DNA from 3 places in the Hymenobacter defluvii genome. Region 1 is predicted to be linked to each of the others. Evidence: riboswitches for the same ligand, from Rfam matches in the RefSeq annotation. Region 1 holds a riboswitch; each other region holds the start of a gene.

Region 1 (6,949 bases):
TCCGGGGCCGCTTCACTCTGGCTGCCAACGATCAGTTGAGCTTTTCGCCGCTTATGTCGACTAAGATGGCCTGCCCGCGTGTGTCCCTGGAAACCCGCTACCTCAACGCCCTCGAAACAACCACGCGCTATCAGCTAGAAGGTGACACCCTCCGCCTATTGGGTGCCCCTGCAGGTACGCAAGTGGTAGCACAGTTTCACGCTGGCGAAGCGCCGGAGTAGAGTTTATAAAAGCAGTTAGCCGTTGGCTGCTAGCGTTAGCCTTTCAGTAAACGAAAGCTAAACGCTAGCAGCCAACGGCTAACTGCTTTTATAAACTCCTACCCCAATGTCAGTACCAAATCGTCGGCATTCACGAGGGTGCCCTCTTCCAGGGTTACGGCTTCCACGGTGGTATCGTCGGGGGCAGTGATAGTGGTTTCCATCTTCATGGCCTCAATGATGAACAGCGGGGCGTTGCGCTTCACTTCCTGCCCAGGTTCCACCAATACGCGCGACAGCAGCCCCTGCAACGGTGCCCCTACCTGGCGCGGATTGGCTTTGTCGGCCTTGGCGTGCTGTACTTTTACCACTTCTACCGAGCGGTCGCGCACTTCCAAGTTGCGGGTTTCGCCATTGATGGAGAAGAACACCGTGCGCTTGCCCTCGTCGTTGGCAATGCCTAGGGAGCGGAATTTTACGATGATGCTTTTGCCGCGGGCAATGTCGATGATGCTTTCTTCGCCCGGTTGCAGGCCGTAGAAAAACAACCGCGTGGGCACCACCGACACGTCGCCGTACTCCTGTACAAAGGCCCAGTATTGCTCAAACACTTTAGGATAGAGCAGGTAGGAAAGCAAGTCCGTGAACTCCACACTCGGCCCAAACTTCTGCTGAAACACCTTCCACTCCGCATCAAAGTCGATGGCTTCGAGGTGCTCGTTAGGCCGTTCGGTGTAGGCCGGCTGGCCTTTCAGGATAATCTCCTGCAAGCCCTCGGGCCAGCCGCCTTCGGGCTGCCCAATATCGCCGCGAAACAGGCTCTGCACCGATTCGGGGAAGTTTAGCGTCTGGCCTTTGTCCCACACATCCTGGGTGGTAAGGTTGTTGGACACCAGGAACAGCGCCATATCGCCTACTACCTTCGAAGAAGGCGTGACCTTGGTGATGTCGCCAAAGAGCTGATTGACATCGGCAAAGGTCTTTTTGATCAGTTCGAACTTGTCGCCCAGGCCCAGCGCTACAGCTTGCGGGCGCAGGTTGGAGTACTGCCCACCCGGAATTTCGTGCTGGAACACGTCGGCCGACCCAGCTTTCAGGCCCGACTCAAACGGCTGGTAGTACGTGCGCACGCCTTCCCAGTAGTTGCTGAACTCGTTGAGGCTCTGCTGGTCGAACTCCCGGTGGCGGGGCGTGTGGCGCAGCATCTCCACCGTGGCGTTGAAGTTGGGCTGTGAGGTAAGGCCCGAGAGGCTTCCCAGAGCGACGTCAATCACATCCACCCCAGCCTCCACGGCCTTGAGGTAGGTAGCGGCCTGCAGGCTGCTGGTGTCGTGGGTGTGCAGGTGAATGGGCAGGCTGATGGTGTCGCGCAGGCCGGCAATCAGCTCCTGCGCGGCATAGGGCTTCAGGAGGCCCGCCATGTCCTTGATGCACAGAATGTTTGCGCCGGCGTCCTCAATTTGCCGGGCCAGGCGCAGGTAGTAATCGAGGTTGTACTTTTTGTTCTGCGGATCCAGCAAATCGTTGGTGTAGCAGATGCTAGCCTCGGCCAGCCCCCCCGTTTTCTCGCGCACAAACCGGATGCAGCTTTCCATACCCGGCATCCAGTTCAACGAATCAAAAATGCGGAACACGTCGATGCCGGTTTCCCAGCTCTGCTGCACAAAGCGCTCTACCAGGTTGTCGGGGTAGGCCTTGTAGCCCACGCCGTTGGCTCCCCGAATCAGCATTTGTAGCAGGATGTTGGGCACGGCCTCGCGCAGCTTGGCCAGGCGCTCCCAGGGGTCTTCGTGCAGGAAGCGCAGGGCCACATCGAAGGTGGCACCGCCCCAGCACTCCAGCGAAAACGTCTGGGGGTGCTGCTTGGCGAAGCGCTCGGCCACCTTCAGCATATCGAAGGTGCGCATGCGCGTGGCCAACAGGCTCTGGTGGGCGTCGCGCAGGGTAGTATCGGTGTAGTGAATGAGGGTATCCTCGCGCAACCACTTGGCAAAACCTTCTGGCCCCAGCTCGGTAAGACGGTTTTTGGTGCCGGGGGGGTAGGGCGCGGTGGCATCGTAGTGGGGTAGCTTGGGCTTGGGCAGGTCCCGGGCCGGGTCCTGGGCGCCGTGCACGTCGGGGTTGCCGTTCACGATGATGTCGCCCAAGAAGGTCAGCAGCTTGGTGCCACGGTCTTGGCGCACCTCAAACTTGAATAGCTCAGGATGGTCTTTGATGAAGTCGACGGTGGCGCTACCATTCTGAAAATCAGGGTGCGCCACAATGTTTTGCAGGAACTGAATATTGGTGCGCACGCCCCGAATCCGGAACTCCGATAGGGTGCGCAGCATCCGCTCGGCCGCCTCCTTGAGGGTAGGCGCCTGGGCCGACACCTTCACCAGCAAGGAGTCGAAAAACGGCAGAATCTTGGCGCCCTGGTACACCGAGCCCTGGTCCAGCCGGATACCGAAACCGCCCGCCGAGCGGTAGGCCACAATGGTGCCGTAGTCGGGCTTGAAGTCGTTTTCGGGCGCTTCGGTGGTGAGGCGGCACTGCAACGCAAAGCCCGTAATGCGGGGCCGCACCTGCGGGTCGAGGTTGATTTCGGGGTCCTGCAAGTGGTAACCCGACGCGATGTAAAGCTGGGTTTTGATGAGGTCGACACCCGTGACCATTTCCGTGACAGTGTGCTCTACCTGAATGCGCGGGTTCACCTCAATGAAGTAAATCTCACCTTCCTCCGGCTTCACCAGAAATTCCACCGTGCCCACGTTGTTGTAGTTCACGGCGCGGGCCAGGCGCAGGGCGTAGTCGTATAATTGCTCGCGTAGTTCCTCAGCCAGGCCCAGGGCGGGCGCTACCTCCACTACCTTCTGGAAGCGGCGCTGCACCGAGCAGTCGCGCTCGTAGAGGTGCGTTACGCTGCCGTAGGCGTCGGCCACTACCTGCACCTCAATGTGCTTGGGTTGCTCCACAAACTTCTCGAGGAATACGGTGTCGTCGCCGAAGGCTTTCAGGGCTTCGTTGCGGGCCTCGAAGAAGCCCTTCTCCAACTGGTCGTCGTCGCGGATGACGCGCATGCCCCTTCCCCCACCGCCGCTGGCAGCTTTCAGCATTACAGGGTAGCCGATGCGGTTGGCCTCGGCGCGAGCTGTTTCGAAGTCATTCAACTCTTCTTCACTGCTCTGAATAATAGGCACTTGCTCGCGCAAGGCCACTTCCTTGGCGCGTACCTTGTCGCCGAGCGCCTCCATCACTTCGGGCCGTGGCCCCACGAAGATGATGCCTTCCTCGCCGCAGCGCCGGGCTAGGGTCGCGTTTTCGCTCAAAAACCCGTAGCCGGGGTGGATGGCGTCTACACCGTTGGCTTTGGCGATGCGCAGCAGGCCTTCAATGTCAAGGTAGGGTTTCAGCGGCTCGTCGTCTTCGCCAATCTGATAGGCCTCATCAGCCTTGTAGCGGTGCAGGGAGTAGCGGTCCTCGAAGGTGTATACGGCTACCGTGGTGATGCCCAATTCGGTAGCGGCACGCATTACGCGAATGGCAATTTCGCCCCGATTGGCAACGAGGAGTTTGCGAATATTCATGAGTAGGTAGAGGTGTTTTAGTCAGCGCGGCCTCAAACTAGGCAATAATTTAACAGAAAGGACAAAAAAGGCTGCTTTTTACGATCAAAATGACAATTATTAGGCACTTCCATTCAATTTTGTACTCATGCACTCACCTTCGCACTCGCTCGGCATAGTAGAGCGAGAGCGGAGGCGAGTGTGAGTAATGCTACGAGCAAGTACGAATGCAAATACTTGCCGCCAACCGCGGGCCTCGTATATTTGCCCTACCGCTCCCACAACGGAGCACTTATCAAGAAAGGCGGAGGGACAGGCCCTGCGATGCCTTAGCAACCGGTAGTCATAGCTACAAGGTGCTACATCCTGAATCTGCGACAGCAGATGAAGATAAGTTACGAAAGGCTCGGCGCCCCGTTTTGGGGTTTGGCTCTTCTGACTTGTCGGAAGGGCTTTTTTTGGGCCTTTTCGGGAAGAAATCTTGGTGAGATGCTTCGGGGTGGAGGCGGAATTTTCCCTCACCTACGGCAGTAGCCGCTGCCTTGATTTCGTTTTCCGCATGACTCGCTCCGACATCCGTATTGGTTTATTTGGTTTTGGCGTGGTAGGCCAGGGCCTGCACACTGTTTTGGAACGCACGCCCGGCCTGCGCGCCCGCATTGGCCGCATTGGCGTGAAAGACCGCGCCAAGCAGCGCAGCCTACCCACCGAGCTATTCACGTTCGACCGCGCCGATCTGCTGAATGATGAGTCCTTGAACGTGATTGTGGAGCTGATTGACGACGCTGACGAAGCCTACCACATCGTAACCGAGGCCCTGCGCCGGGGCAAAGCCGTGGTGACGGCTAACAAAAAAATGTTGGCCGAGCACTTGCCCGAGCTGATAGAATTGCAGCGTCAAACCGGCACTCCGTTGCTCTACGAGGCTGCCGCCTGCGCCAGCTTGCCCGTCATTCGGAACCTGGAGGAATACTACGACACCGACTTACTAGAAGCGGTGGAGGGCATCATCAACGGCTCCACCAACTACATTCTCACGGCCATGCACCGCGATGCCATTTCCTTTGCCGAGGCCCTAAGCAAGGCGCAGGCGTTGGGCTTCGCCGAGAGCAATCCTGCTTTAGATGTGGAAGGTCTGGACGCCCGCAACAAGCTGGTGCTGCTGCTCACGCATGCGTTCGGACTGGTAACGTCACCTCAGCAAATCCTGGCCGTAGGCATCGACCGCCTCAGCGACCTGGCCTCTGATTACGCCCGCGAGAAAGGCCTAGCACTCAAGCTAATTGCCGAGGCCCGCCGCCTACCCGACGGCAATGTGGCGGCTGCCGTGCTGCCTACCCTGGTGCGCCCCGAGCACGAGCTGGCGCGGGTGCAGGACGAGTACAACGGCCTCATCACTCAGAGCGGCTTTGCCGACCGGCAGTTTTTCCTGGGCCGCGGGGCGGGCGCCGTGCCTACTGCTTCCGCCGTGCTCAGCGACTTGTCGGCCCTTACCTACGGCTACCGCTACGAGTACAAGAAAATCAGCCAGAACATCGACTCAGCCCTGACGCCCGACGCTGCTGAAGTAGACGTGCTGGTGACGTTCACGGACGAGCATGCCCCCCAGGAAGCCGACTTCACGCGGGTGCACGAAACCTTCCGCTCGGCCGTGCGCGGGCATTACCTCACAGGTACCATTGGGCTGGCTCAACTGGCGCAAGCCGAGTGGCTGCGGCTGCCCGGCATTTGCGTAGTGCGCCTCCCTACCCCGTTGCGAGCAGCAGCTACCGCTCGGCCCGCCGATACCCAGCTCGCCGGAGCCGCCGCGTATTTTGCCGAGTAATTGATTGTCTATCAACTTATAGTTCGACGGCTATCGGGAAAGAACCCTGCTAGCTGTCGAGCTTTTTTGAGCTGGTAATAACCACCTACAGCCATTCCTGCGTAGCAGAAACTCAACCGTTCACTTGCTTCGCTTTTCATGGAATTTGCTGATAAGAATATTCTCCTGGTAGGTGCATCCTCCGGTATTGGCTTGGCTACAGCTCACCTGCTGCATGGCCTGAAAGCCAACCTGTTTACGGCCTCGCGGCACGAGTCGCCGGAGTTGGCCGAGCTGGGCACCACCTTCCTACCCCTCGACGTTACGCAGCCCCTTGTTGCTACTGCTTTCGACTCCCTACCCGACACCTTGCACGGCGTGGTCTACTGCCCCGGCAGCATCCGGCTGCGTCCGTTCGAGCGCATTGCGCCGGCTGACTTTCGGCAGGATTTTGAGCTGAACGTGCTGGGTGCTGTGCAAGTGGTGCAGGCTGTGGTGAAGCGGCTGAAAAAGGCCAGTGGTGCTTCCATCGTGCTTTTCAGCACCGTAGCCGCCGAAACGGGCATGAGTTTTCATACCAGCGTAGCCACCGTGAAAGCCGCCGTGGAGGGCCTCACCCGCGCCCTGGCCGCCGAATATGCCGGTGCCAACATCCGCGTGAACTGCATTGCGCCTTCCCTCACCGATACGCCCCTGGCAGCTACCCTCCTCAACACCCCCGAGAAGGCCGAGGCCAGCGCCAAGCGCCACCCCTTGCAGCGCGTGGGGCAGCCCCAGGATATGGCCTACATGACGTCGTTCCTACTATCCGACCACAGCAGCTTCATCACGGGCCAAGTCTTGCCCGTGGATGGTGGCATGGGCCGGTTGAAGTAAGGCAGTGATGTTTTGTAATCTGTCATCCTGAGCTTGCGAAGGACCTTCTCACGCTAGAACGAGTCGTTGGTAAACTTGTCGTTCTAGCGTGAGAAGGTCCTTCGCAAGCTCAGGATGACAGATTTTTCAGTTGCATAAGAAACAACCCTTATGAAAATCACGATTTTCTGGCACCGGCGCGACTTGCGCATCACCGATAATACCGGCCTAGCAGCCGCTTTGCAAGACAATGCGCCGGTAATACCGCTGTTCATTTTCGACCGCGACATTCTGGATAAGCTGCCCAGCAAGCAGGACGCCCGCGTGACGTTCATCTACGACGCCGTGGAGCAGCTGGCGCAGGAAACCCAGGACAACGGCGGCACTATGCTGGTGTTCTACGGCAAGCCGGAGGAGGTCTTCGAGCAGTTGTTGAAGGACTATGACTTGGCCGCCGTGCACACCAACGAGGACTACGAGCCCTACGCCCGCCAACGAGATGAGGCTATTGGCAAACTGTTGGGCAAGCACGATGTGCCCTTTAC
Region 2 (6,949 bases), on a different contig from region 1:
GCCTCCTGGGGCGTAGCCTGGGTGGTGGCCAGCGTCACCACATCGCCTACCACGATAATGGCCGGCGCACCGATGCCGGCTTCGTCGGCCTGGGCAGCTAGAGTGGCCACCGTGCCTACCACAAGGCGAGCAGTAGGTAGGGTGCCGTTTTGCACTACGGCGGCCGGTCGGTGAGCCGCGCCGTGCCGGGCAAACAGTTGCATAATCTCTTGCAGCCGGCTTAGCCCCATCAGAATAATGGTAGTAGCATTGGCCTGTGCCGCCGCCATCACCTCCCCCGATAGCTCCCCACTCGATGTGGTAGCCGTAATCACCCGAAAGCCCTCACTCAGGCCACGGTGCGTGACCGGAATGCCCAGGCTACCCGCGGCTGCCACCGCACTACTAATGCCGGGCACATACGCCGTAGCAAGGCCGTGCGTCTCGGCGTACAGCATCTCCTCCCGGCCACGCCCAAACACGAATGGGTCACCGCCTTTCAGGCGCACTACGTGGCCGTGCTGGCGGGCTTGCTCCACAATCAGGGTGTTGATTTCATCCTGAGAGTAAGCGCGCTTTCCCCGACGTTTACCCACAAAAATCTGTAAGGCGGTAGGGGCATAGGCCAGCAGTTCGTCGTTGGCCAGTGCGTCGTAGAGCACCACGTCGGCCTCAGCCAGCACGCGGGCGCCCTTCAGCGTCAGCAGCTCCGGGTCGCCGGGGCCGGCGCCTACTACGGTCAGGCGAGGGGTAGGGAGGGTAGGCATGAGAAGTTAAGGTAGGGGGGCGTTGCACGCGCCCGTTGTTGCACGATAGCGCTATGTATAAACAACTTCAGCAACGATGGGCGTGTGCAAAGCGCTCCTGTTAAATAGAAAACGCCACGGCGCCAGGCTCTGCCACTGTGAAATAGTCCGGGTCAACAGCTTCGATGAGGCCAGCCGCTACCGTGTTGCCCGTCTGCTCATCTACCAAAATAAAGGAGCCAGACTTCCGGTTCTGCCGGTAGGGGTCGGCGGCCAGCGGTACGGCCGTTTTCAGGCGCACCCGCACAATGTCGTTCAGGCGGGCTTCCTCGGCGCCCAGGTGCGTGAGACTTTGTACATCGAGGCGGTAGAGAATAGTAGGCAGCGAGGCCTTCACCAGGGCCGCGTGGTGTTGGAGCAGGAAGCGCCGACCAGCGCGCAAGGGTGTTTCGGCCATCCAGCACAGCGTAGCTTCCAGCTCGCGCGTGAGGTGCGGCACATGGTGCGCGGGTACAATGGTGTCACCGCGGCTGATGTCCACGTCATCAGCAAGACGAATAATCACGCCTTGCGGGGCCACGGCTTCTTCCACTTCCTGCTGATTGATTTCAATGGCCTCAATGGTCGATTCCAGGCCCGAGGGTAGGACGTGCACTTTGTCGCCACGACGGTAGGAACCGCTCTGGATCTGTCCGGCGTAGCCACGGTAGTCGGGTAAGTCGGCAGTCTGGGGGCGCACCACATACTGCACTTGGAAGCGCGGCTCAGCCTTGGTTTCCTCGGCGCCAGGCACGGCTTCGAGGTGCTCGAGCAAATTCGGACCGGTATACCATGCCATGTGCTCCGAGTTGCGTACGATGTTGTCGCCCTGCAAAGCGCTCATCGGAATCGGCGTTACGTCGGTCAGCTTCAGCAGCTTGGTGATATCCTGATAATCGGCTACAATCTTGTGAAACACGTCCTCGTCGTAGCCCACCAGATCCATTTTATTCACAGCCAGCACAAAGTGCTTGATGCCGAGTAGAGCCGCAATGATGCTGTGGCGGCGCGTTTGCTCAATCACGCCATGGCGGGCGTCTACCAGCACAATGGCTAGGTCGGCATTGCTGGCACCCGTCACCATGTTGCGGGTGTACTGCACATGGCCCGGCGCATCGGTAATGATGAACTTGCGGCGCGGCGTGGTGAAATATTTATAGGCTACGTCGATAGTAATGCCTTGCTCGCGCTCGGCTTTCAGGCCATCGGTTAGCAAAGCCAAGTCTACGTTGCCCTGGGCAGCGCCCCGGCTTTCCAGCGCCGCCAGAATATCCAGCGACACTGAATCGGAGTCGTACAGCAACCGGCCAATCAGCGTACTTTTGCCGTCGTCTACACTGCCGCAGGTGATAAATCGAAGAAGATCCATGAGATGGAATGGTGAAATTGTGAGGTTGTGAAATTGTGAGTTTGTCGTGCGGGTGAATTGTGCGTGTAATTCACAACTTCACCCTTCACAACTTCACCATTTAGAAATAGCCGTTGCGTTTGCGGTCTTCCATGCCGGTTTCCGAGATGGTATCGTCGAGGCGGGTGGCACCCCGCTCGCTCACCTTGGCCTGGATGATATCGGCAATGATGTCTTCCACGGTGCTGGCGTCGCTGGCCACGGCGGCCGTGCAGGTGGCGTCGCCTACGGTGCGGAAACGCACTTGGCGGCTCACAATCTCATCGTCGGCATCGAGGTGCAGGTGCTCCGTGAGGCCTAGCAGCTGCCCGCCGGGTAGCACCACGCACTGGCGCTCGTGGGCAAAGTAAATTTCGGGAAGGGCGATGTTCTCGCGGCGGATGTAATTCCACACGTCCAGCTCCGTCCAGTTGGAAATAGGGAACACGCGCACGTTTTCACCCTTCTGAATTTTGCCGTTGTAGATGTTCCACAGCTCGGGGCGCTGGCGCTTGGGGTCCCACTGGCCGAAGTCGTCGCGCACAGAAAAAATACGCTCCTTGGCGCGGGCCTTCTCCTCGTCGCGGCGCGCCCCGCCGATACAGGCGTCAAACTCAAACTCCTCAATCACATCCAGCAGTGTATAGGTTTGCAAGGGGTTGCGGCTGGGGTATTTGCCAGTGGGGTCCTGCAAGCCTTTCTGCTTGATGGTGTCTTCTACCTTGCGCACCACCAGCTTCTCGCCGAGCTGCGCGGCCAGCGCATCGCGGAAGGCCAGCACCTCAGGAAAGTTGTGGCCCGTGTCTACGTGCACCAGTGGAAACGGAAACTTGCCCGGCCGAAAAGCCTTTTCGGCCAATCGTGTGAGCACAATAGAGTCTTTGCCGCCCGAAAACAGCAACGCCGGCCGCTCAAACTGGCCCGCTACTTCGCGCAAAATGTGAATGGCTTCGGCTTCGAGCCGATCCAGGTAATCAAGGGTAGGCATATAGTGAGTTGTCTGTATTCAGTTGTTAGTTGCCAAACGGAGACGTCATTTCGACCAGCGGGAAAAATGACGGTCCGGTTTAGCAATTGATCTACGCTGGCACCGATTCTACCACGGGGTCGGGGCCGTTATGGGTAGCGTGCAAGCCGCACTCCTTGGCATCAGCATTTTCCCACCACCAGCGCCCAGCCCGGAAATCCTCGCCCGGCTTGATGGCGCGGGTGCAGGGCGCACAGCCAATGCTTACGAAACCTTGCTGGTGCAAGGGGTTGGTAGGCACGCCATTGTCTTTGGCAAATGCCCAGCACTGCTCCCAAGTCCAGTTGAACAGCGGGTGTATTTTGACAAGCTGATGTGGCTCGTCCCACTCCACGGGCTCCATCGTCTGGCGGTTCTGCGACTGCTCGGCCCGAATGCCGGTAATCCAAATCTGCTGACCTTGCAGCGCCCGGTTCAACGGTTCCACTTTGCGAATACCGCAGCATTCCTTTCGGTTCTCGATGCTCTCGTAGAAGCTGTTGGGGCCTTTGGCTTCTACCAATGCCTGCACACTATCGGTCTGCGGGGCGTAGGCTTTGATGGACTTCTGATATTTCAGAATAGTCTTGCTCCAGGTGGAATACGTCTCCTGAAAATTGCGGCCCGTATCCAGCGTGAACACCTCAATGGGTAGGTCGTGCGCAAAAATCAGGTGAGTAATAATCTGATCCTCAATGCCAAAAGAGGTAGAGAAAGTAATTTTGCCGGGAGCCTCTTCTACCGCAGTGCGCAGGATATCTAGTGCATCCTGGGTAGCAAACTGCTGGCGTAGGTCGGAAACCCGCGATTCGAGGGAAGTAGACATAAAACGAAAAAAAGCTAGAGGAAGAAGTGCGGACGAGGCCGCGGAAGGGTAGCCGGCGGCAGCTGTGGCTGCTTGTGCGCGGTACGAATGGGGAGTCGGGGCCGTGCCGGTGGCACTTTAGGCAGGCAGACTCAGGTCAAAGGGAAATGCTTCCCGGTCGTTTCAACAACAACAGGCACAGCAGCACATCATACCCATGCAGGCGGCCACACGGCCGGAGAGGGTAGGAGAAGCAAGTGTGCGGAGGTTGTTGGAATGGACCACGGTTGTTTGTTTTTATATGGTCAGGACTTGGCACCGTTCCGCATTAAGCGGAGGTTGCCGGCGTTTCGTCGAGCCTGTCTCTCCACGCCTCTGTATAAAAACAATCCTTCAAAGGGAAAGAATTGGTGGCACAAAGGTAAAGACACAGCGCCGAAAAACACAAATAAAAAATATCCGACCTGCTATACAAAGCGGGTCGGATATAACTAGTGAAGCTAAGAAAGGTTCTGAGCGGGCTAACTTGTATAGCTAGAAAAGTGGGTTTTCCATACTAGCACGTCATTTTGAGCCGGTCAAGAAATCTCGCGTGCTCCCGGTAATTTCTATCTTTCGTCAGCACGCGAGATTCCTCGACCAGCTCGGAATGACGTGCTAACTGATCAGGCGCTGCTAATTCTGGCGAATCATGTTCACCACGCCTTCTACCCATTGCGGGTGCGAGTTCAGGGAGGGCACCAGCTGCCAGTGCTTGCCGCCAGATTCCTCAAACAATTCCTTGAACTCCACGCCTACCTCAATGGTCGTTTCTAGGCAGTCGGCCACGAAAGCGGGGGAGAAGGCCAGCACGTTGTGAATGCCTTTTTTGGGGAATTCCTTCAGCACTTCGTCGGAGTAGGGTTGCAGCCACGGGTCGCGCAGGCGGCTTTGTAGGCGGCTCTGGAAGGCCACAGTGTACTGGTCGTCGCGCAGGCCGAGGCCTTTCGCCAACAGGCGCGAGGTTTCAAAGCACTGCGCGCGGTAGCAGTAGCGGTTGTTTTTGTTGTAGGTGTTGCAGCACTTGCCCAACTGACAATACCCCTTAAAGCTACCCTTGAGCACGTGGCGCTCGGGAATACCGTGGTAGCTGAACAGCACATGGTCGTAGTCATGTTTGGCCATTTCGGCCTTGCCCAGCGTCACGAAGGTGCCGATGAAGCTAGGGTCATCGGTGAAATTGCTGATAAAGCTGATGCTGGGTACAATCCACCACTTGCTCACAATATCCATCACCTTTTCCTGCACCGAGCCCGTGCTGGCTGCCGCGTACTGCGGAAACAAGGGTAGCACAATGATGCGGTCTACGGCTGCGTCGCGCAGCTCCTCCAGCCCTTTCTCGATGCTGGGATTCTGATAGCGCATCCCGAAGGCTACTACGTACTCGTCGCCCAACTGCTCCTGCACCAGCTTCTGCAAATCCAGGCCGTGGTAGAGTAGGGGCGAACCGCGCTCCGTGTCCCAGAGCTGCTGGTAGATTTTGGCCGATTTGGGCGCCCGCAGCGGCACTACCAAGCCCTGAAAAAGAGGGTAGCGCACGGCGGCCGGCATGTCAATCACACGGCCATCGGTGAGAAACTCATTGAGGTAGCGGCGCACGTCGGGCGTACGGGGCGAGTCGGGTGTGCCAAGGTTGACGAGCAGGACGCCAACGCGGCGTTTGGGAGTGGCGGGAGTAGGCATTATTGTTTAGCTGATAGCTAGTAGCGGTTGGCTATTCGCTTTTTTCGATAGAACGGACAGCTCCTAGGCTCACTTATGTCTAGAGGCTGACTATGTAACCGCAAAGTTGGCCGGTTATCTTCAATCCAACCACAAAAAAGCTAACGACTGCCAGCTACTAGCTAAAAGCTCAAAATACCCGTACCTTTGCAGGCTAATTCCCTGACAACCCGTGAATACCGAACCAAAACCGCACCGCGCCGGCTTCGTGAGCATCATCGGCAAGCCCAACGTGGGCAAGTCGACGTTGATGAACGCCCTGATGGGTGAGCGGCTTAGCATTGTTACCAGCAAGGCCCAGACCACGCGTCACCGCATCCTGGGCATTCTGAACGGCGATGATTTCCAGTTGATCTATTCCGACACGCCCGGCATTATTCAGCCCAAGTACGAGTTGCACAGCGCCATGATGTCGTTTGTGTACTCATCGCTGGAAGATGCCGACGTGGTGTTGTTCGTAACGGACATCTACGAGAAGCACGACGAAGAACCCGTAGTGGAGCGCCTGCGCAAAATGCAGGACACGCCCATCTTTCTGCTGGTCAACAAGATTGACCAAGCCGACCAAGCCGAGGTAGAGGCCAAAGTAGCCTATTGGGAGGAGCATCTGCCCAATGCCACCCGCGTGCTACCCATCTCGGCGCTGGAGAAATTCGGGACCGGTGAGCTGCTGGATCTGATTCTGGCAAAGCTGCCCATCCACCCGCCCTACTACCCCAAAGACGAACTAACCGACAAGCCGGAGCGTTTCTTTGCCGCCGAAATGATTCGGGAGAAGATCTTCAAGCTCTACAAAAAAGAGGTGCCTTACTCTTGTGAGGTAGGCATCGAGGAGTTCAAGGAAGAGGACGACATTATTCGGATGCGGGCCACGATTTACGTGGAGCGCAGCAGCCAGAAAGGCATCATCATCGGTAAAGGCGGGGAGGCCTTGAAGAAGGTAGGGACTTGGGCGCGGGAGGAAATGGAGAAGTTTTTCCTGAAAAAGGTGTTCCTCGAAATCCACGTCAAAGTCAACGAGAACTGGCGCACTGATCCGAAGGCACTAAGCCGGTTTGGATATCAGTAAGGGTGTGTTGCACGCACCCATCGTTGAACGACCGTGTCGCGCAACAGTGTTTTACTAAACAACATCAGCAACGACGAGCGCCTGCAAGGCGCCCCTACATTCCGACCTCAACAACTCACTTAACTACTCCGGGCACTGCCGAACTTGGTCGGGCCGG
Region 3 (6,949 bases), on a different contig from region 1:
CGCATCCAGCAGCTCAAAGAGCGTGATTTTCTCCGTGTGGTCAGGGCAGCCGGGGTAGCCGGGGGCGGGGCGCACGCCGCGGTATTGCTCCTTGATGAGGTCTTCGTTGGAAAGCTTTTCGTCCGAGGCATAGCCCCAGAACTCCTCCCGCACGCGCTGGTGCAGGCGCTCGGCGAAGGCCTCGGCCAGACGGTCGGCCAGGGCTTTAATCATAATGCTGGAATAGTCGTCGTGGTCTTGCTCAAACTGATCGAGCAGCTTTTCGATGCCAAGGCCGGCCGTTACGGCGAAGCCGCCGATGTAGTCGGCGCGGCCGGTTTCCAGCGGGGCCACGTAGTCGGAGAAGGCCACGTTGGGGATGTTCTTGCCCTTTTCGCCTTGCTGACGTAGGGTAAAGAACTCCGTTTCTACTTCTTGCCGGGTATCGTCCTTAAACACCTGAATGGTGTCGTAATCGACAGTATTGGCGGGCCAGAAGCCGAACACGGCGCGGGCCGTCAGCAGTTTCTCGTCGATGACTTTGCGCAGCAGCGCTTGCGCATCTTCGAATAGCTTGGTGGCGGCTTCGCCCAAGGTTTCGTCTTCCAAGATGCGCGGATAGCGGCCTTTCAGCTCCCAGGTGTGGAAGAAGGGCGTCCAGTCGATGTAAGTGGCTAGCTCGGCCAAGTCGTAGTCTTCCAGCACCTTCGTTCCCAAGAAGGTAGGCTTGGTAATCGGCGTTTCTTCCCAATCGGCCTTAAAGCCATTTTCGCGGGCTTGCTCGATGGTGAGGTAGCGTTTGTCGCGCTGGCGGCCAGCGTAGTCGTTGCGCAGAGTCTCGTACTCGTCGCGCACGGTATGGGCGTAGGTTTCCTTGGCTGAGCCCAGCAGGCCTGCCGCTACCCCCACCGAGCGAGAGGCGTCGTTCACGTGCACCACGGGTCCGGTGTAGGCGGGCGCAATCTTCACGGCGGCGTGCAGGCGCGAGGTAGTGGCGCCGCCAATGAGCAGGGGCGTTTGCAGGCCGCGCCGCTCCATTTCCTGCGCTACGTACACCATCTCATCGAGCGAAGGCGTAATCAGGCCACTCAGGCCAATGATGTCGACCTGTTGCTTTTCGGCTTCGTCCAGAATCTTTTCCAGCGGCACCATCACGCCCAGGTCCACAATATCAAAGTTGTTGCAGGCCAGCACCACGCCCACAATGTTTTTGCCGATGTCGTGCACGTCGCCCTTCACCGTGGCCAGCAGGATTTTACCGGCGGTTTGCCGGTCGCCGCTTTGCTTGTCGGCCAGCAGGTAAGGCTCTAGGTAGGCCACGGCCTTCTTCATCACGCGGGCCGATTTCACGACCTGCGGCAGGAACATTTTACCGGCCCCAAACAGGTCGCCTACTACGTTCATACCGGCCATCAAGGGGCCTTCAATTACCTCCAATGGGCGCCCTACCTGCTGGCGCACTTCCTCGGTATCTTGGTCAATAAACTCCGTGATGCCGCGCACCAAGGCGTGTTGCAGGCGCTCCTGCACGGGTAGGCTGCGCCAAGCGTCGGCCACTACCTCCACCTTTTCCTTCTGCTTCACCGTTTCGGCAAAGTCCACAAGGCGCTCGGTGGCATCGGGGCGGCGGTTCAGCAGGACGTCCTCGCAGAGTTCGAGCAGGTCTTTTGGCACCTCATCGTACACGCCCAGCTGGCTGGGGTTCACGATGCCCATATCCAGGCCCGCCTTGATGGCGTGGTAGAGGAAGGCCGAGTGCATGGCCTCACGCACTACGTCGTTGCCACGGTAGGAGAAGCTGATGTTCGAAACGCCGCCGCTGGTGAGGGCGCCGGGCAGGTTCTGCTTGATCCAGCGCACCGCCTCGATGAAGTCCAGCGCATAGTTGCGGTGTTCCTCCATGCCGGTGCCTACCGTCAAGATGTTAGGGTCGAAGATGATGTCTTCGGGCGCAAACTCTACCTCGTTCACCAAGATATCATAGCTGCGTTGGCAGATTTCGATGCGGCGCTCGTAGCTGTCGGCCTGGCCGTTTTCATCAAAGGCCATGACCACCACGGCCGCGCCGTACTGGCGCACCGTGCGGGCGCGGGCCTTGAACACTTCTTCCCCTTCCTTGAGGGAAATGGAGTTGACGATGCTTTTGCCCTGCACGCACTTCAGGCCGGCTTCCAGCACGCTCCACTTCGAGGAGTCAATCATGACGGGCACGCGGGCAATGTCGGGCTCGGAGGCAATCAGATTGAGGAAGGTGGTCATGGCCTGCTCCGAGTCGAGCATGCCTTCGTCCATATTCACGTCGATGACTTGGGCGCCGCCTTCTACCTGGTCGCGGGCTACCGCCAGGGCAGCTTCGTAGTTGCCGGTACGAATGAGGCGGGCGAAGGCGCGCGAGCCGGTCACGTTGCACCGCTCGCCCACGTTCACAAATAAGCTCTGCTCGGTGATGCCGAACGGCTCCAACCCGCTCAGGCGGGTAGCGGGCGGCACCTCGGGTAGGACGCGCGGCTTGTACTTGTCGGCCAGGCGGGCCAGCTCGGCAATGTGCTGGGGCGTGGTGCCGCAGCAGCCGCCTACCACCGTCACGAGGCCATCGGTGAGGTAGCCTTCCACCAAACCCGCAAACTCCTCGGCCGACTCATCATACCCACCAAAGGCGTTGGGTAGGCCAGCGTTGGGGTAGGCGGAAATGTGCACGTCGGCAATGCGGCTCAACTCCTTCACATATACTTTAAGCTGATCGGCACCGAGGGCGCAGTTCAGGCCCACGCTGAGTAGGGGCAGGTGACGAATGGAGTTCCAGAACGCCTCTACCGTCTGGCCGCTCAGGGTCCGACCCGAAGCGTCGGTGATGGTACCGGAAATCATAATGGGCACCTGCCGGCCGCCTTCGTCGAAGAACTGCTGCACCGCGTACAGGGCCGCCTTGGCGTTCAGCGTGTCGAAGATGGTTTCGATGAGCAGCGCATCGGAGCCACCGTCTACCAGTCCACGCACTTGCTCGTGGTAGGCGTGGGCCAGCTCGTCGAATGTCACGGCTCGGAAGCCGGGACGGTTTACATCGGGCGAGAGGGAGGCGGTGCGGTTGGTTGGGCCAATAGCGCCGGCCACGAAGCGCGGCTTGCTGGGGTCTTTGGCCGTAAACTCGTCGGCTACTTCGCGGGCCAGCCGCGCCGACTCATAGTTCAGCTCATACACAATGTGTTCCAGCGCGTAATCGGCCTGGGCGATGGTGGTGCCGGAGAAGGTGTTGGTTTCCACCATGTCGGCACCAGCGGCAAAGTACTCCGCGTGGATGCTTTTGATGATATCGGGGCGCGTGAGCGAGAGCAGGTCGTTGTTGCCGCGCAGGGGCTTGGCGTGGTCGGCAAACCGCGGGCCGCGAAAGTCCTCCTCCGTCAGCGTGTGCCGCTGAATCATGGTGCCCATGGCGCCGTCCAGAATTAGGAGGCGGCGTTGGAGGATGTCGTAGAGCGGGGAGTCGGGGCAGGTCGTCTTCATGGATTTTCCTTCGGGAAAGCAGCGGGTACGAAAGCTTATCCAGAAAGAGAAAACCGCCGAAGCAGGTTCCTGTACTTATCTTCTTCCGCCCGATAGGTAGGGCGAAATGGGAGTTGGCACCTTGTAATATGTCAGGTTGCCAAGACGTCACAGGGCCCAATCCCTCGGTCTTTCTGGATAAGTAATACGCAAAGATACAGCTCAAAGCTCAGATTACAACCGTCCTGGCTTTTCTGCTGAGGCTGCTGCGCGAGGTTGGCTTGGTAGATCGAAAATCTTGTTTGATGAGCAGGAGGCGCCACTCTGTTGAAAAAATCGTCACGGCTTTTACTTCTGCCGCATTTTGTATCATCAGCGGCTAGTAACCCAGAGCATCTATCCCCCGCTGGTTTCGTGGTTATGCACCTTATGCGGATTTTCCTCCTGCTTTCTGGTTTCCTGCTCAGCCGCGCGGTGTTAGCGCAGACTATTATGCCGCCTTCTGCCGGCATGGGCTTGCGGGGACAGTACTATGCTGGGCGCGACTTTGAGAAGCTGGTACTCACTCGCCTCGATAAGAATATCGACTTCGACTGGACCTACGGCCCGCCTACCCCCGGCCGACCATCGGAGCGGTATGTGTCGCCGGGGCCGGGGGTGCCGGGCCAGTGGTTTTCGGTACGCTGGACGGGCTACCTCTACGCTCCTTCGACGGGCACTTACAAATTCAAGATTGCTACTGACGATGGAATGCGCGTATGGATTGGGCAGCAGCAGATCTTGGACTCCTGGCAATATCAGCCAGTTACCATGTCTTCTACGCATATGGTCTTGAAGGCTGGGCGCTACTACCCTATACGAGTGGAGTACTTTCAGGCAAACTTCGACACCCGAGCGCTGCTGGCCTGGCAAACGCCACCTCTCACGGAGCCTTCGTGGTGGGATAAGGTGCGTGAGGCCGTAGGCTTTAGCGAAACTGACTCGGTGCCCATTCCTACGCGCTACCTCTACCCTTCTTTACCGGCTAAGGCCGCGCCGCGCTCTACCCCTGCTCCGCCGCCAGCGGTGGCCGCCGCACCTATCGCACCGCCGACCACCCCCGTTCCTAAAGCAACAACCGTCACCAAGGTCCGACAAACCAGACGGGCAACACTTCGCCCAGCGACCATCCAGCCGCTTACGGCGCTGCGCCCCAAGGCAGCCGCAGCCGATGCTGTAGCACCAACTCCTGTTCTACCTACCCTGAGCATGCTCACGAAAGGTGAGACACTTACACTGCCCAACCTCTACTTCACTCGCAGTACGGCGGCGCTGCTGCCTACCTCCTACCCTACCCTGAACGCGTTAGCCCACACCCTACAGCAACAGCCCACACTCCGCTTAACAATAGCCGGCCACACCGATAACATTGGCGATGCGACGCTCAACCAAAAGCTTTCCGAGCAACGTGCCCAAGTAGTGCGGCGCTACCTAGTGCAGCAAGGCATCGACTCGCTCCGGCTAGCGGCGGTGGGCTATGGCGGCACCCGGCCAGTGGCTGATAACCGCGACCCGCGCCAGCGGCCTCGCAACCGGCGGGTAGAGGTGGTAGTGGAGTAGGGCGATAGATAGTAATACCAGCGAGCAAGATGGCGCGGTAGCATGAGCGTGTTAAGATTCGATAACCTCTGCACCAGCCAAAACATTCGTGTACAAACATGAGTTGTAGACACCGATACGCGCAGCGCCTTTGCTGCAGCTGTACACCCACTCAACATGACACAGACAACCCATCTTTTCTCGCCCTTCACCATGGGCGCCCTTTCCCTACCCAACCGCCTTGTGATGGCGCCCATGACGCGCAGCCGCGCCGACAACGACGCGCACAAGCCTACCGATATGCACGTGGAATACTACGTGCAGCGCGCTTCGGCGGGCCTGATTATCACGGAGGGCTCGCAGGTATCGGAGCAGGGCGTGGGCTACATCAACACGCCCGGCATCTACTCTGAGGAGCAGGTGGCCGGCTGGAAAAAGGTAACCGACGCGGTGCACGAAGCAGGCGGGCGCATCTACATTCAACTGTGGCACGTGGGTCGGGTGTCGCACCCGTTTTTTCATAATGGCGAGCTGCCGGTGGCCCCGTCGGCCATCAAGCCGGAGGGCGCCAAGGCCTTCACGGGCAAGGGCATGGAAGAAGTGCCTACCCCACGGGCACTGGAGTTGAGCGAGATTCCCGGTGTGGTAGACCAGTTCCGCCAGGCTGCCCGCAACGCCAAAGCCGCTGGTTTTGACGGCGCCGAGATTCACGGCGCCAACGGCTACTTGCTCGACCAGTTCCTGCAAGACGGCTCCAACCAGCGTACCGACGAGTATGGCGGCAGCGTAGAAAACCGCAGCCGCTTTGTGCTGGAAGTGGTGCAGGCCGTGGTAGACGAGCTGGGCGCCGACCGCGTGGGCATCCGCTTCTCGCCCCAGGGTAGCGCCAGCATTCAGGATTCCGATCCAGTGGCGACGTTCAGCTATGTAACGGAGCAACTGAACCAGTTCAACCTAGCCTACCTGCACGTGATTGAGGCCCTACCCGGCCACCCCATGGCCCAGCCTAGCCGGCCGGCCGTGGCCGCCAAGCTGCACGAAATTTTCAACGGCACCTTTATCCTGAACGGTGGCTACACCCAGGAAACTGCGGAGGCAGCCTTGGCTAACAACGAAGCCGATCTGATTGCCTTCGGTGTGCCGTTCATTGCCAACCCCGATCTGGTGGAGCGCTTCGAGCAAGGTGCCGCCCTCAACACCCCCGATCCTACCACGTTCTACGTGGCCGGCGAGAAGGGCTACACGGATTATCCTTCGTTGCAAGAAACCAAGGAAGCGGCACAGGACATCGAGCAAAAGTAAGCGTTGCTCGGTTTTCGTTTTGAAGACCAAGTACCGAACGCAGGCACTCCGTTTTCGACTGCCTACAACGTAATCTAGCTATACCAAGGAAAGCCTACTGCTCGGAGCGGTAGGCTTTCCTGTTTTCAGGGCGAGTTACATTCCGGAACGGATTTCTAAACACAACAACTTTTTGGCCTACCCCTGACCTTCCGCCCTACCCTGCGTATCCCTTACCAACCTAAACTATTCTGACCATGAGCACTGACCCCAACGAACCTCGTCCTACCAATAGCGAAATTGACCCCAAACCTACCTCCTACCCCACCAGCGAAGAGGGCATGGATGTGAAGCCCGACTGGAATATGTCGAGCTACAACCCGGCCAATAAACTGGCCGGCAAAGTGGCTCTCATTACGGGCGGCGACTCCGGCATTGGTCGGGCCGTAGCGCTGGCGTTTGCCATGGAAGGCGCCGACGTAGCCGTTATTTATCACACCAACGCCGAAGACGCTGAAGTAGTAGGCCAGGCCGTACGCGCTCAGGGCCGCAAGTTTTTGTCGATTCAGTGCGATGTGCGCTCAGCAGAAGCCTGCCGCGACGCCGTGCGCCGCACCCACGCCGAGCTGGG

The links. Region 1 has a riboswitch for S-adenosylmethionine ahead of J4D97_RS00650 (homoserine dehydrogenase). Riboswitches for the same ligand answer to the same signal wherever they lie in the genome.
Region 2: another riboswitch for S-adenosylmethionine. It lies ahead of J4D97_RS06890 (phosphoadenylyl-sulfate reductase); the one in region 1 lies ahead of J4D97_RS00650 (homoserine dehydrogenase).
Region 3: another riboswitch for S-adenosylmethionine. It lies ahead of metH (methionine synthase); the one in region 1 lies ahead of J4D97_RS00650 (homoserine dehydrogenase).

The regions. Positions count from the first base shown of each region.
Region 1 is NZ_JAGETX010000001.1:173,296-180,244, reverse strand. Features, by position in the region: gene J4D97_RS00660 (META domain-containing protein) at 1-221, shown strand, start outside; gene J4D97_RS00655 (pyruvate carboxylase) at 320-3,766, opposite strand; SAM riboswitch class I at 4,035-4,142, shown strand; gene J4D97_RS00650 (homoserine dehydrogenase) at 4,305-5,570, shown strand; gene J4D97_RS00645 (SDR family NAD(P)-dependent oxidoreductase) at 5,709-6,425, shown strand; gene J4D97_RS00640 (cryptochrome/photolyase family protein) at 6,576-6,949, shown strand, end outside.
Region 2 is NZ_JAGETX010000002.1:654,881-661,829, reverse strand. Features, by position in the region: gene cobA (uroporphyrinogen-III C-methyltransferase) at 1-746, opposite strand, end outside; gene J4D97_RS06900 (sulfate adenylyltransferase subunit 1) at 847-2,133, opposite strand; gene cysD (sulfate adenylyltransferase subunit CysD) at 2,234-3,139, opposite strand; gene J4D97_RS06890 (phosphoadenylyl-sulfate reductase) at 3,231-3,983, opposite strand; SAM riboswitch class I at 4,257-4,348, opposite strand; gene hemH (ferrochelatase) at 4,638-5,684, opposite strand; gene era (GTPase Era) at 5,896-6,792, shown strand.
Region 3 is NZ_JAGETX010000005.1:142,740-149,688, forward strand. Features, by position in the region: gene metH (methionine synthase) at 1-3,480, opposite strand, end outside; SAM riboswitch class I at 3,553-3,664, opposite strand; gene J4D97_RS11045 (PA14 domain-containing protein) at 3,889-5,058, shown strand; gene J4D97_RS11050 (alkene reductase) at 5,215-6,339, shown strand; gene J4D97_RS11055 (SDR family oxidoreductase) at 6,576-6,949, shown strand, end outside.